DNA from 3 places in the Veillonella criceti genome. Region 1 is predicted to be linked to each of the others. Evidence: riboswitches for the same ligand, from Rfam matches in the RefSeq annotation. Region 1 holds a riboswitch; each other region holds the start of a gene.
The links. A riboswitch is a leader RNA that binds a small molecule or an ion and turns the genes downstream of it on or off. The one in region 1 is predicted to bind cobalamin.
Positions count from the first base shown of each region.

Region 2: it holds a riboswitch for cobalamin, as region 1 does, so the genes downstream of both, DYE54_RS10020 (hypothetical protein) here and DYE54_RS00395 (sirohydrochlorin cobaltochelatase) in region 1, are expected to answer to the same signal.
Region 3: it holds a riboswitch for cobalamin, as region 1 does, so the genes downstream of both, DYE54_RS02995 (MotA/TolQ/ExbB proton channel family protein) here and DYE54_RS00395 (sirohydrochlorin cobaltochelatase) in region 1, are expected to answer to the same signal.

Region 1 covers NZ_UHIO01000001.1:80,973-85,301, forward strand. Annotated here, with positions in the region: gene DYE54_RS00385 (ABC transporter ATP-binding protein) at 1-113, shown strand, start outside; gene DYE54_RS00390 (ABC transporter substrate-binding protein) at 289-1,239, opposite strand; gene DYE54_RS00395 (sirohydrochlorin cobaltochelatase) at 1,252-2,274, opposite strand; cobalamin riboswitch at 2,405-2,574, opposite strand; gene DYE54_RS00400 (hypothetical protein) at 2,887-3,204, shown strand; gene DYE54_RS00405 (sirohydrochlorin cobaltochelatase) at 3,703-4,329, shown strand, end outside.
Region 2 covers NZ_UHIO01000005.1:983-5,311, reverse strand. Annotated here, with positions in the region: partial or broken gene DYE54_RS10035 (TonB-dependent receptor) at 1-191, shown strand, start outside; gene DYE54_RS10030 (PepSY domain-containing protein) at 207-437, shown strand; cobalamin riboswitch at 1,562-1,732, shown strand; gene DYE54_RS10020 (hypothetical protein) at 1,868-2,086, shown strand; gene DYE54_RS10015 (MotA/TolQ/ExbB proton channel family protein) at 2,073-2,393, shown strand; partial or broken gene DYE54_RS10470 (ExbD/TolR family protein) at 2,460-2,878, shown strand; gene DYE54_RS10005 (hypothetical protein) at 2,891-3,127, shown strand; gene DYE54_RS10000 (energy transducer TonB) at 3,253-3,627, shown strand; partial or broken gene DYE54_RS10465 (FecCD family ABC transporter permease) at 3,685-4,329, shown strand, end outside.
Region 3 covers NZ_UHIO01000001.1:660,036-664,364, reverse strand. Annotated here, with positions in the region: gene DYE54_RS03005 (TonB-dependent receptor) at 1-261, shown strand, start outside; gene DYE54_RS03000 (PepSY-associated TM helix domain-containing protein) at 277-1,533, shown strand; cobalamin riboswitch at 1,627-1,797, shown strand; gene DYE54_RS02995 (MotA/TolQ/ExbB proton channel family protein) at 1,933-2,550, shown strand; gene DYE54_RS02990 (ExbD/TolR family protein) at 2,540-2,944, shown strand; gene DYE54_RS02985 (energy transducer TonB) at 2,956-3,693, shown strand; gene DYE54_RS02980 (FecCD family ABC transporter permease) at 3,751-4,329, shown strand, end outside.

The DNA of each region.
Region 1 (4,329 bases):
CACCAAAGGATGTTATGACAGCTAAGTTATTGCAAACTGTGTTTTCAGTGGATGCTAAAATTGAAGAAGGACCTGAAGCCAGCCCATATATTAAAATTGAAGGTTTATTATAATTGAGTGATAAATTTTTGTGGCTCTACAGTTTATTTGGCTCTTTGTCAAATTTTGGAGCGCTAAAGAGACGTACACATTGTGAGTTCTCTAGGGAACTGGTATTAGAAAAGGGACTGTAATGGAATGTAGCGGATAGCTGACATTTGATTACAGTCCCTTTGTTGTTAATTCTTTTTAAAAATCTACTTTAATGCCATAGGCCATATTCACGAGTTCGGCCATCGCGTCTGGTGTATGAAGACCAGGATTTAGTAAGAACAGATTAGATGGTAAGTAGTAAACTTTACCATTTTTTACAGCTGTTAAATTCTGCCAAGCTGGATTGCTCGTCATTTCTTTTTCCATTGTTTTAGTAATATCTTCTTTTTTACCCATCGTAGAAATGAAGATAATGTCAGGATCATCAGCGGCTAAGGTTTCTAAGGAATAAGGAATGGTTTTGGCTGATTTATCAAAATCACCATGTTGTAGTACTACATTAGTCATGCCTAATTCTTTGACCATAGCAGCCGTGACGGCTAATTCAGTTTCTGCAGTAACGGCTTTACCAGTAGCTCGTAAAACGGCAACACGGGCTGGCGTTACATTTTTGATGGCAGCTTTTACTTTATCAATGTTGGTATTGTACTGGGCGACTACCTCTTTCGCTTTAGTTTCGTGATGTGTTAATTCGCCTAAGAATAGTAATAATGGCACATTATCTTTAATACCATCATAGCTTACAAGGATATGAGGTAACTGATTGCTTTGCAGTTGTCCTTCATATTTGCCATGCTGATTGCTAAGTCCAATCACTAAATCTGGTTTTAAACTAAGAAGCTCTTCCATATTTATATTGGCTGTTTGCCCTAAGGAAGGAAGGGCTTTTAATTTATCAGAGAGGGCATCACTAGAATCAACACGACTGATAGATTGGCCATCGATAGCATCAAGAAAGTTAAGCAAGGAATTAGCTAAGGTTGCAATGCGCTGGGGGTTAGCTGGCACCGTATAGGTTTGATCCTTATAGGTTATGGTGCGTGTTTCACTAGTATGACTAGAGTCTGTTTTGCCACAACCAGCTAAAACGACTAGCGCTAATAATACTATCGTTACTATAGTTAAAATTCGTTTAAATGGTCTCATACAAGTTCAATCCTACTTTACATCGTCTTTTTGAAGGGCTTCCCAAGCTTCTTGGGCATGGGCTGCAAAGAGATCGCGGATTTGTTGGTTTTCGCCAAGACCGTGGATATAAGTATCTACTTTGAAACCATCAGCTTGAAGAATGGATTTATGAGAATCTGGTTCATCACCAGCCATATCATTGTTAGCATGGTCGCCTGCTACCATCATAAATGGCATTAAGGTTACATGATTGATACCTTTTGCTTTTAATTGAGGTACAATATCTTCAAGACTAGGCCATCCTTCTACCGTGTAGATATAGGCGTTTTTAAGCCCTGCAGAATCAAGGCGATCTTGGATAACTGCATAGTACGCATTGGATGGATCTGGAGTACCATGAGCCATGATAAGTACGGCATCTTTAGGGCCTACTTTAGGGAATTGTGTAGCGACAGCCTGTACAGTTTTGGCAATGTCATCAGTTTGATCTTCTTGCCCCATCCAGTACATAAGTGGTGTACCTAATGTCATTTTTTTGAAGTTATGTTTGTACTGATTGTAAACGCCCGTCTTATAATTGTATTCAATACCAGGGATTACATCTAATGTTGTGAGCGCTACACGGGTATACCCTTCGGCTTTTAATTGATCAAGAGCTTCTTCAGGGGTTGGGTAAGTGATACCTTCTTTAGCTTTGATGCGATCAATAATGATGTGAGAAGTGAACGCAGTGACTACTTTTACACCAGGATGTTGTGCTTTAATTTCATTAACAGCGGCGTCAATAGTTTTTGCACGAGTGTCTTTAAAAGTAGTACCGAAGCTCATAACTACGATAGCATCTTTATTAGGGGCTTTGGCAAGTTCGGCATTGTCTGTATTGTAGGTGCGAACACCAATTTCAGTAGCTTCTAATAATGCTGGTGTGGCGGTTTTAACTTCGTCACTTAATTGGTAAGCGGCATTTACTTGTGTGCCAAGGAAACCGAAACCGGTTAGTGCGGCCACTGCTAATGTAGTAGCTAAGGTTTTTTTGAAAAATTGTTTACTCATTTCATTCACTCCTCGTGATAAAAAATAGAAAAAGAATAATAGATAATAAATACAAAAATAACCTCCACTTGTAGGGGAGGTTGTAAAGATACACTAGAACATTCAATTAACCTCGCCATCGCTCGTGGGGTATAGGTTATCCAACAAGGCAGGTCTTCTGGCTCAAGTTCTTCACAGCAATCACCTTCCCAGAATTACTCCAGTGGTATACTGATTGTGCTCCCTCTTACAGCGGCGGGACCGCGGCAGCTTTTACTGCTCTTTCCTATTAAGTCATACACCTTGCAGGTTGTATTTATTTTGATATCATCATAGCAAAATAGATGTCCACTGTCAATGCAATACGGGGTAGGGTATGAGTATAAGTAGGCTGATTTACAGGGCGAATGAGCAGCGTAGGTGAGGCTGGGCTAGAAGGCATATGACAGGAGGGATTGGCCGCTATATAGTCGTTGGGATTGCCAACTATGTGGTAATGAGGAATACTAGGTGAGAGATATGATAATTTGTTATTTGTCTATTTGTGAATGCTTTTGACATAGGCAAAGTGAAGAAAGTTTGGTACTATGAAGAAGTAGGTATTTAAAGTATATAAATAAAGGAGGTCCAAGTATGGATCAATTTATGAATGGTGCAGGGCCTAATGAAGTATCTAGCTCTGTGTACGAAGTAACATTTACCCCAGTATTAGAACGTCCTGAATATCAAGGGGAACCGATTCACTCTAAACTATTAGCTTTAAAAGAGGCTATGGGGGAAGAGGACTTTAATGAATATATTAATAGTTTATTACGCATAACGTATAATGGACGACAGTTATGGTTGATTACGAAAAGTGAACGAAAACGAACTTTGATTGAAGGTAAATATTTGAAACTTATTGCTGAGATTTTTGAAGTAGTTGCACCTAGAGTCTTCTCTCAACCATAATAGGTATCAATTAACTATGTAAAATTTTTATTGTGAATTGTATTTTTGGTATACTTACTGAATAAAAATGTATAAAAATTCTCAATTATTTGACTTGATATTTTTATGTTACTATTTTAACTAGGACCGTAGTTAGTATAGTATGTATGGAAGATATTGATAAAATACTTGTTGAATTATAGAATATATTAAAGTTATGAGATGGTTAAAAACTTCTGTAAATCGATAAAAATAGAACTAGAACGATAGAATTAGATTTATTAAATGAAAATGATATTAAATAGATAAATTCTCATTGATAGTCATTGATAAAAATAGAAATGAGAAAAATTCTCATTGACTAAATTTTAAATCTAACGTATCATTATACCAACAAACAAAGTGTGACATGTATTTCGAATATTTTAGATTTTATAAAATATGACAGAATTCAGTCTGATTTAGAGTAGTCATCATTTCGATGGTGTATAGGTATTCTTGATATCGGAGGATGTATAAATGAGTACAAAGGGTATTGTTTTAGCCACATTTGGATCGATTTATGGTGAGGCTGTAGAAAAGTCTGTAGGCATTATGGAAGCCAAAATTAGAAAATCATATCCTGATGCTGTGATTCGTCGAGTTTTTTTAGCCGATGCATTAATAGAAAAGTGGAATGAAAAGTATGAAGTGCCAGTGCAGTCTTTGGAAGGGGTTTTGGCGGAGTTTAAGGACACAGGAGTACGGGATGTCTTTGTATTACCTTTCGCCTTAGTCGCTGATCAGTGTTATCAGAAGATGCGCAAAGCTATTTCTGCTTTTACATATACCTGTGAGCGCCATGCAATGCGGATTCATGTAGGTAAACCATTACTTAGCTCATTAGGGGTTAAGAATTATGCTGATGATTATGTGGCCACCATTGATGCTATCATGAAACATGTAAATATTCGGGCACTTAATAAATCCATTTTGTTAATGGCGAATGGACAAAATCAATTGGAATTTAGTGCGTTACAATTAAAATGTTTGTACGGTAATGGTCAAAATGTGGCAGTATTTACCTCCAATGGTTTTCCTAATTTTAAACAAGCGTTGACGCTCTTAGAACGATTGGATCATAAAGACGTATTAGTCGTTCCACTG
Region 2 (4,329 bases), on a different contig from region 1:
ATGCCAATGCCCCAGGTGGTGAGTATGGGGCTTATGATGGTTATTTCTTAGTCAATACAAGTGTGGGCTATCGAGTAACACCTGATTTTACAGTTAAATTCAGCATTGATAATATATTTGATAGAGAATTTTACGATAATGAAGCAACGGCTGGTCGCACTTATACCTTAGGTGTTCGTTATGAATATTAGAAGGTTGATAAATATATGAGACGTTGGTATCGAGTACATAAGTATGCTGGTATAGTTAGTTTAGCAATTTTCTTTTTACTTTGCTTTTCAGGTTTAGTGATTATGGTTAGAAGTATTTCTTTTGTGCATTTTGATCAACTTGGAACGCCTTATACAGGGGCAGCAATGTGGCGCAATAGTGATGTTAAAGTACAAGAAGTATTAAAAGAAAATTCTAATTTGCAACTTGATTCACATGACTATTAGACCTGAAAAGTCGATGCTAACGATTCGTTTTAAAGAACCGGGGCGTGATGGATTAATTCGTTATCATTTTATGGTAAAAATGATGAATGGATATCAGTAAATAATGAATTTATACCAGGCTATTATAATAATGACTATTTGAATGTACTAACGCGTTGGTTGGCTAAATTACATAGTAATTTAGGGTTAGGAAATTATGGTCGTATTATATTGTTGGTTTTTACTTTTATAAGTTTAATTACGTGTTTTGCAGGGTATTTTTACATCGAAGATTAGTTAATAGAAAAAGTACAATAGGCTATTATTCACTCATAGAATATTAGGGCTTATAGCAGCTCCTTATTGTATTATTTTATTTATTTCGGGAGGTTTATTAATTGGTTACTCTTATTTTTTCAAAAAAATAGACTATTTAGAGCATAAATTTTAGCAGCTAAGGAATATTTTAGTTTTCATCTGTTGATGGGGATATCTATTCCTATACTGAAATATTTGAAGCGGTTAAGGATATATATCCAGATAAAGAAGTAGTACAATTAATATCCCTTCAGTCAGTGCGTTAACGCAAGCGAGTAGTAGTACCTATTATTTTCGATTAGTAGATAAAGAATCGGTTTCCAGACTGTTATCAAGGCTATTTATCAACTGACAGTTTATGGGTATCAGCATATAAGAAGAATAATATGATGCGTTATGAAGCGGTGTCACCTTGGTATATTAAGTGGTTTGGCCAAGGGTGTAGATTTACATTTAAAAAACCATGAACATCCAGTACTACAATTAATTTGGATATTTTATTTAGTAGTTAGCTGTTTAATGATGATAGTGCTTTTTATTAAATCATTACGAGGTATCTGGGTCAAAGTCAATATTAAGTATCCGTTGAGTCAAGGTATTTTTTTGTTAACTTGTGGTGTTTAATATTGCCATTGTATGGATTAATTGGTACTTATGCAGGAATAGTTTTGTGGAATTTTGAGCATTATGTTATTGGGCGTTAATTTACGAGGTATAAATTTAAAAAAATAAGTTAAAATATTTGATTTTATAACTTTAAAAATTAAATATAGGTATATGGTTGACAGTCATATACTAGAGTTATATAAACTATAGTTAATACTTAATTAAATAGAGAATATATAGGTGTCATTAGACTTAATAGGGAAATCGGTATAAGCCGATGCGGTCCCGCCACTGTAAGAGGAGCAAACCTCACATTGCCACTGGTTAAATCTGGGAAGGCGAGGTAAGCTATGAATCTAAGCCAGGAGAACTGCCTATAGAAGAATCACCGTTTTACCTACGAGCGATGGGGAGGGGATTGGCGATAATATAAATTGTGAATTTTTTATTTTCTTAGTTATGTTATAGACACATCTTCGTAGATGTGTCTTTTTTATTTTTACCTTTAGGCTGGAGGGATTATAGTCGTGGATTTATTAGCATTATTTCACAAGGGCGGTTTAGTTATGTACCCCATTTTACTGGCATCTATTATTGCAGTCGCTATTGGGGTTAATCGGTATTTATGTTATAAAGGAGCTGTTGCAAACATTGAATTGTTAAAAGAGCGTTTACCTGAATTATTACGACATAATCGATTAGAAGAAGCTAAAGTTATCTGTGAGGAAGCTGGTGGTAGCTGGTAAGATTATTAAAGAGGCAATTGATGAACGGACGGAGGATTTAAATGCTAATGATGTAGCTGAAAGTATTGCTATGCATGAAGTATTTCAGTTGAAAAAATATTTAAATTATTTGGAAACGATTGTTACTCTATCCCCTTTATTGGGCTTATTAGGTACCGTAGTTGGAATGATTGGCTCCTTTAGTGTGTTATCTATTGAGTCAGGTGAACCGTTTGCTATTACTGGCGGTGTAGGTGAAGCTTTAATTGCTACTGCTACAGGTTTGTTAGTGGCTATTTTTAGCATTAGTGATTCATACCTAATTTAGCACAACGTGTCAATGTGTTGATTGCTGATATAGAATATGTAACGTCAATCTATGTAATTAATACGAATGCAGGTAATCGCTATGAAGCTTAAATCCATGAAAATAGATCATCAACCCAAATTAATGATTATCCCTATGATCGATATTATTTTCTTTTTACTTGTCTTTTTTATGATGAGTATGCTTACTATGGTTGTTCAAAAAAGTGTACCTATTCAATTGCCACAAGCAGCTACGTCTAAAGTCAGTTTAGATGAAGTGCTTCCTATTACCGTTGCATCAGATGGGACAATTTATTTAGAAAAGAAGTAGTGCCAGAGGGACAATTAAGACACCGTTTAGAAACCGAGGTTAGTAAAAATCCTAGTTTGGCTATTATTGTTCGGGGTGATGCTGGTGTAAATTATGGGCGTGTAGTTAGTGTTATTGATACAGTGAAAAAGTCAGGCATACAAAAGTATCCAATCGCTGCTGAGGAAAGATAGGAGCAATTGTAAATGAATTATCAAAATATGTGGACGAAACCTTGGATAGCCTCCCTTAGTCTTCACGCCATAGTTTTGCTATCAATTCCTTTTTTACCTTGGCCTGAAACACCGAAATTTGAGGAGCCTGAGAATCATATTGAGGTTGACTATGTAGAAATTAAACGGCCAGTACCGAAAGGCTCACCTGATAGTGGCGGGGATGGCGTGATGGTAGTGGTAATTTTACGGTCAATTTACCAGCCATAGCACCTATTACTACTTTGCCTGAATTTCGGATCCCTTAACGAGTAGTAATGATGATAGTATCATTACTAAGCATCAGGATATTAAGCAACAGGGCGATGATAGGGCTGGTTTAGAAAGTACTTTTGGTGGTGAAACGTCAGGTAATGGGCGTGGTGGTAGCGCAGGTTTTGGCACGGGTGACCAACCCAGGCATTCAAGGCGATGAAAATGGCGAAGTAGTGGATGCGACTTTTTATCGACCGGTGCCAATTTATACACCAAAACCACGATACCCGCGCTCAGCTAGAAATCAAGGCGTTCGTGGTAGTGTGGGTGTAGGCTTAACTATTGGAGTAGATGGAAATGTAGAATCTGTATGGGTAGTTGATTCATCAGGCAGTGAAATACTAGATCAAGCTGCTTTAGATACAGTAAGTACTTGGCGGTTTGAACCGGCTAGACGAGGTGCGGAAGCTGTGAGTACTAGGACAAGTTTGAATGTAGAGTTTCAATTAAGGTAATACCTGTAGATGTGAATATAGGTGAGAAAATGAAAATAAGAGAATGGGAAACAATGTATGAGAAGAAGAAAACAAATTGTTAGTATTTTGGCCTTAATAAGCGTATTGATTATAGTAGTACTTGCTGCTTTACACGTAGGGACCATTAAAGTTCCGATTGTGGGTGGACTAGAGAGCTTGGCTCAGGGGATGGGGTTACCAATAGAAATCATTACACCATTAGAACCAGAACAAGAAGCGGTACTGTGGTATATTCGAATGCCGAGGGTATTGATAGGTCTTATGGTTGGTGCATCGTTGGCTTTAGCTGGGGCTGTTATGCAAGGCATTTTTTCAAATTCGTTAGCAGACCCTGGTATTATGGGCGTTTCGGCGGGGGCTTCGTTAGGTGCGGTTATTGCTATTTCATTGGGGTTAACATCGCTAGGTATGTTTTATATGCCTTTATTTGCCTTTATAGGGGCTTTTTTAGCTGTGGCGATAACTATTATATTGACTATGCAAGGGGGCGTGTAGAAACGGCTACGTTATTATTGGCAGGTGTTGCTGTTAGTATGTTATTGGGGGCTTTTACTTCTGGTATGTTAACACTGATGAATGAATATCGTTTGCGAGAATTTTTGTTTTGGATGGTAGGTGGTCTTGATTTTAGACGATGGGAGCATGTCTTGCTAGCAGTAGGTCCCTTTGTAGTGTGTAGTT
Region 3 (4,329 bases), 580 kb from region 1:
GCAGGGCTAGCGTATGATAGAGCGAAATGGATTGCCTTGCTAGATATGCAATATGTGAGTCCTCGTCAAAATGCCAATGCCCCAGGTGGTGAGTATGGGGCTTATGATGGTTATTTCTTAGTCAATACAAGTGTGGGCTATCGAGTAACACCTGATTTTACAGTTAAATTCAGCATTGATAATATATTTGATAGAGAATTTTACGATAATGAAGCAACGGCTGGTCGCACTTATACCTTAGGTGTTCGTTATGAATATTAGAAGGTTGATAAATATATGAGACGTTGGTATCGAGTACATAAGTATGCTGGTATAGTTAGTTTAGCAATTTTCTTTTTACTTTGCTTTTCAGGTTTAGTGATTATGGTTAGAAGTATTTCTTTTGTGCATTTTGATCAACTTGGAACGCCTTATACAGGGGCAGCAATGTGGCGCAATAGTGATGTTAAAGTACAAGAAGTATTAAAAGAAAATTCTAATTTGCAACTTGATTCAATGACTATTAGACCTGAAAAGTCGATGCTAACGATTCGTTTTAAAGAACCGGGGCGTGATGGATTAATTCGTTATCATTTTTATGGTAAAAATGATGAATGGATATCAGTAAATAATGAATTTATACCAGGCTATTATAATAATGACTATTTGAATGTACTAACGCGTTGGTTGGCTAAATTACATAGTAATTTAGGGTTAGGAAATTATGGTCGTATTATATTGTTGGTTTTTACTTTTATAAGTTTAATTACGTGTTTTGCAGGGTATTTTTTACATCGAAGATTAGTTAATAGAAAAAGTACAATAGGCTATTATTCACTTCATAGAATATTAGGGCTTATAGCAGCTCCTTATTGTATTATTTTATTTATTTCGGGAGGTTTATTAATTGGTTACTCTTATTTTTCAAAAATAGACTATTTAGAGCATAATTTAGCAGCTAAGGAATATTTTAGTTTTCAATCTGTTGATGGGGATATCTATTCCTATACTGAAATATTTGAAGCGGTTAAGGATATATATCCAGATAAAGAAGTAGTATCAATTAATATCCCTTCAGTCAGTGCGTTAACGCAAGCGAGTAGTAGTACCTATTATTTTCGATTAGTAGATAAAGAATCGGTTTCAGACTGTTATCAAGGCTATTTATCAACTGACAGTTTATGGGTATCAGCATATAAGAAGAATAATATGATGCGTTATGAAGCGGTGTCACCTTGGTATATTAAGTGGTTGGCCAAGGGTGTAGATTTACATTTAAAAAACCATGAACATCCAGTACTACAATTAATTTGGATATTTTATTTAGTAGTTAGCTGTTTAATGATGATAGTGCTTTTTATTAAATCATTACGAGGTATCTGGGTCAAAGTCAATATTAAGTATCCGTTGAGTCAAGGTATTTTTTTGTTAACTTGTGGTTGTTTAATATTGCCATTGTATGGATTAATTGGTACTTATGCAGGAATAGTTTGTGGAATTTTGAGCATTATGTTATTGGGCGTTAATTTACGAGGTATAAATTTAAAAAAATAAGTTAAAATATTTGATTTTATAACTTTAAAAATTAAATATAGGTATATGGTTGACAGTCATACTAGAGTTATATAAACTATAGTTAATACTTAATTAAATAGAGAATATATAGGTGTCATTAGACTTAATAGGGAAATCGGTATAAGCCGATGCGGTCCCGCCACTGTAAGAGGAGCAAACCTCACATTGCCACTGGTTAAATCTGGGAAGGCGAGGTAAGCTATGAATCTAAGCCAGGAGAACTGCCTATAGAAGAATCACCGTTTTACCTACGAGCGATGGGGAGGGGATTGGCGATAATATAAATTGTGAATTTTTTATTTTCTTAGTTATGTTATAGACACATCTTCGTAGATGTGTCTTTTTTATTTTTACCTTTAGGCTGGAGGGATTATAGTCGTGGATTTATTAGCATTATTTCACAAGGGCGGTTTAGTTATGTACCCCATTTTACTGGCATCTATTATTGCAGTCGCTATTGGGGTTAATCGGTATTTATGTTATAAAGGAGCTGTTGCAAACATTGAATTGTTAAAAGAGCGTTTACCTGAATTATTACGACATAATCGATTAGAAGAAGCTAAAGTTATCTGTGAGGAAGCTGGTGGTGTAGCTGGTAAGATTATTAAAGAGGCAATTGATGAACGGACGGAGGATTTAAATGCTAATGATGTAGCTGAAAGTATTGCTATGCATGAAGTATTTCAGTTGAAAAAATATTTAAATTATTTGGAAACGATTGTTACTCTATCCCCTTTATTGGGCTTATTAGGTACCGTAGTTGGAATGATTGGCTCCTTTAGTGTGTTATCTATTGAGTCAGGTGAACCGTTTGCTATTACTGGCGGTGTAGGTGAAGCTTTAATTGCTACTGCTACAGGTTTGTTAGTGGCTATTTTAGCATTAGTGATTCATACCTATTTAGCACAACGTGTCAATGTGTTGATTGCTGATATAGAATATGTAACGTCAATCTATGTAATTAATACGAATGCAGGTAATCGCTATGAAGCTTAAATCCATGAAAATAGATCATCAACCCAAATTAATGATTATCCCTATGATCGATATTATTTTCTTTTTACTTGTCTTTTTTATGATGAGTATGCTTACTATGGTTGTTCAAAAAAGTGTACCTATTCAATTGCCACAAGCAGCTACGTCTAAAGTCAGTTTAGATGAAGTGCTTCCTATTACCGTTGCATCAGATGGGACAATTTATTTAGAAAAAGAAGTAGTGCCAGAGGGACAATTAAGACACCGTTTAGAAACCGAGGTTAGTAAAAATCCTAGTTTGGCTATTATTGTTCGGGGTGATGCTGGTGTAAATTATGGGCGTGTAGTTAGTGTTATTGATACAGTGAAAAAGTCAGGCATACAAAAAGTATCAATCGCTGCTGAGGAAAGATAGGAGCAATTGTAATGAATTATCAAAATATGTGGACGAAACCTTGGATAGCCTCCTTAGTCTTTCACGCCATAGTTTTGCTATCAATTCCTTTTTTACCTTGGCCTGAAACACCGAAATTTGAGGAGCCTGAGAATCATATTGAGGTTGACTATGTAGAAATTAAACGGCCAGTACCGAAAGGCTCACCTGATAGTGGCGGGGATGGCGGTGATGGTAGTGGTAATTTTACGGTCAATTTACCAGCCATAGCACCTATTACTACTTTGCCTGAATATTCGGATCCCTTAACGAGTAGTAATGATGATAGTATCATTACTAAGCATCAGGATATTAAGCAACAGGGCGATGATAGGGCTGGTTTAGAAAGTACTTTTGGTGGTGAAACGTCAGGTAATGGGCGTGGTGGTAGCGCAGGTTTTGGCACGGGTGACCAACCAGGCATTCAAGGCGATGAAAATGGCGAAGTAGTGGATGCGACTTTTTATCGACCGGTGCCAATTTATACACCAAAACCACGATACCCGCGCTCAGCTAGAAATCAAGGCGTTCGTGGTAGTGTGGGTGTAGGCTTAACTATTGGAGTAGATGGAAATGTAGAATCTGTATGGGTAGTTGATTCATCAGGCAGTGAAATACTAGATCAAGCTGCTTTAGATACAGTAAGTACTTGGCGGTTTGAACCGGCTAGACGAGGTGCGGAAGCTGTGAGTACTAGGACAAGTTTGAATGTAGAGTTTCAATTAAGGTAATACCTGTAGATGTGAATATAGGTGAGAAAATGAAAATAAGAGAATGGGAAACAATGTATGAGAAGAAGAAAACAAATTGTTAGTATTTTGGCCTTAATAAGCGTATTGATTATAGTAGTACTTGCTGCTTTACACGTAGGGACCATTAAAGTTCCGATTGTGGGTGGACTAGAGAGCTTGGCTCAGGGGATGGGGTTACCAATAGAAATCATTACACCATTAGAACCAGAACAAGAAGCGGTACTGTGGTATATTCGAATGCCGAGGGTATTGATAGGTCTTATGGTTGGTGCATCGTTGGCTTTAGCTGGGGCTGTTATGCAAGGCATTTTTTCAAATTCGTTAGCAGACCCTGGTATTATGGGCGTTTCGGCGGGGGCTTCGTTAGGTGCGGTTATTGCTATTTCATTGGGGTTAACATCGCTAGGTATGTTTTATATGCCTTTATTTGCCTTTATAGGGGCTTTTTTAGCTGTGGCGATAACTATTATATTGACTATGCAAGGGGGGCGTGTAGAAACGGCTACGTTATTATTGGCAGGTGTTGCTGTTAGTATGTTATTGGGGGCTTTTACTTCTGGTATGTTAACACTGATGAATGAATATCGTTTGCGAGAATTTTTGTTTTGGATGGTA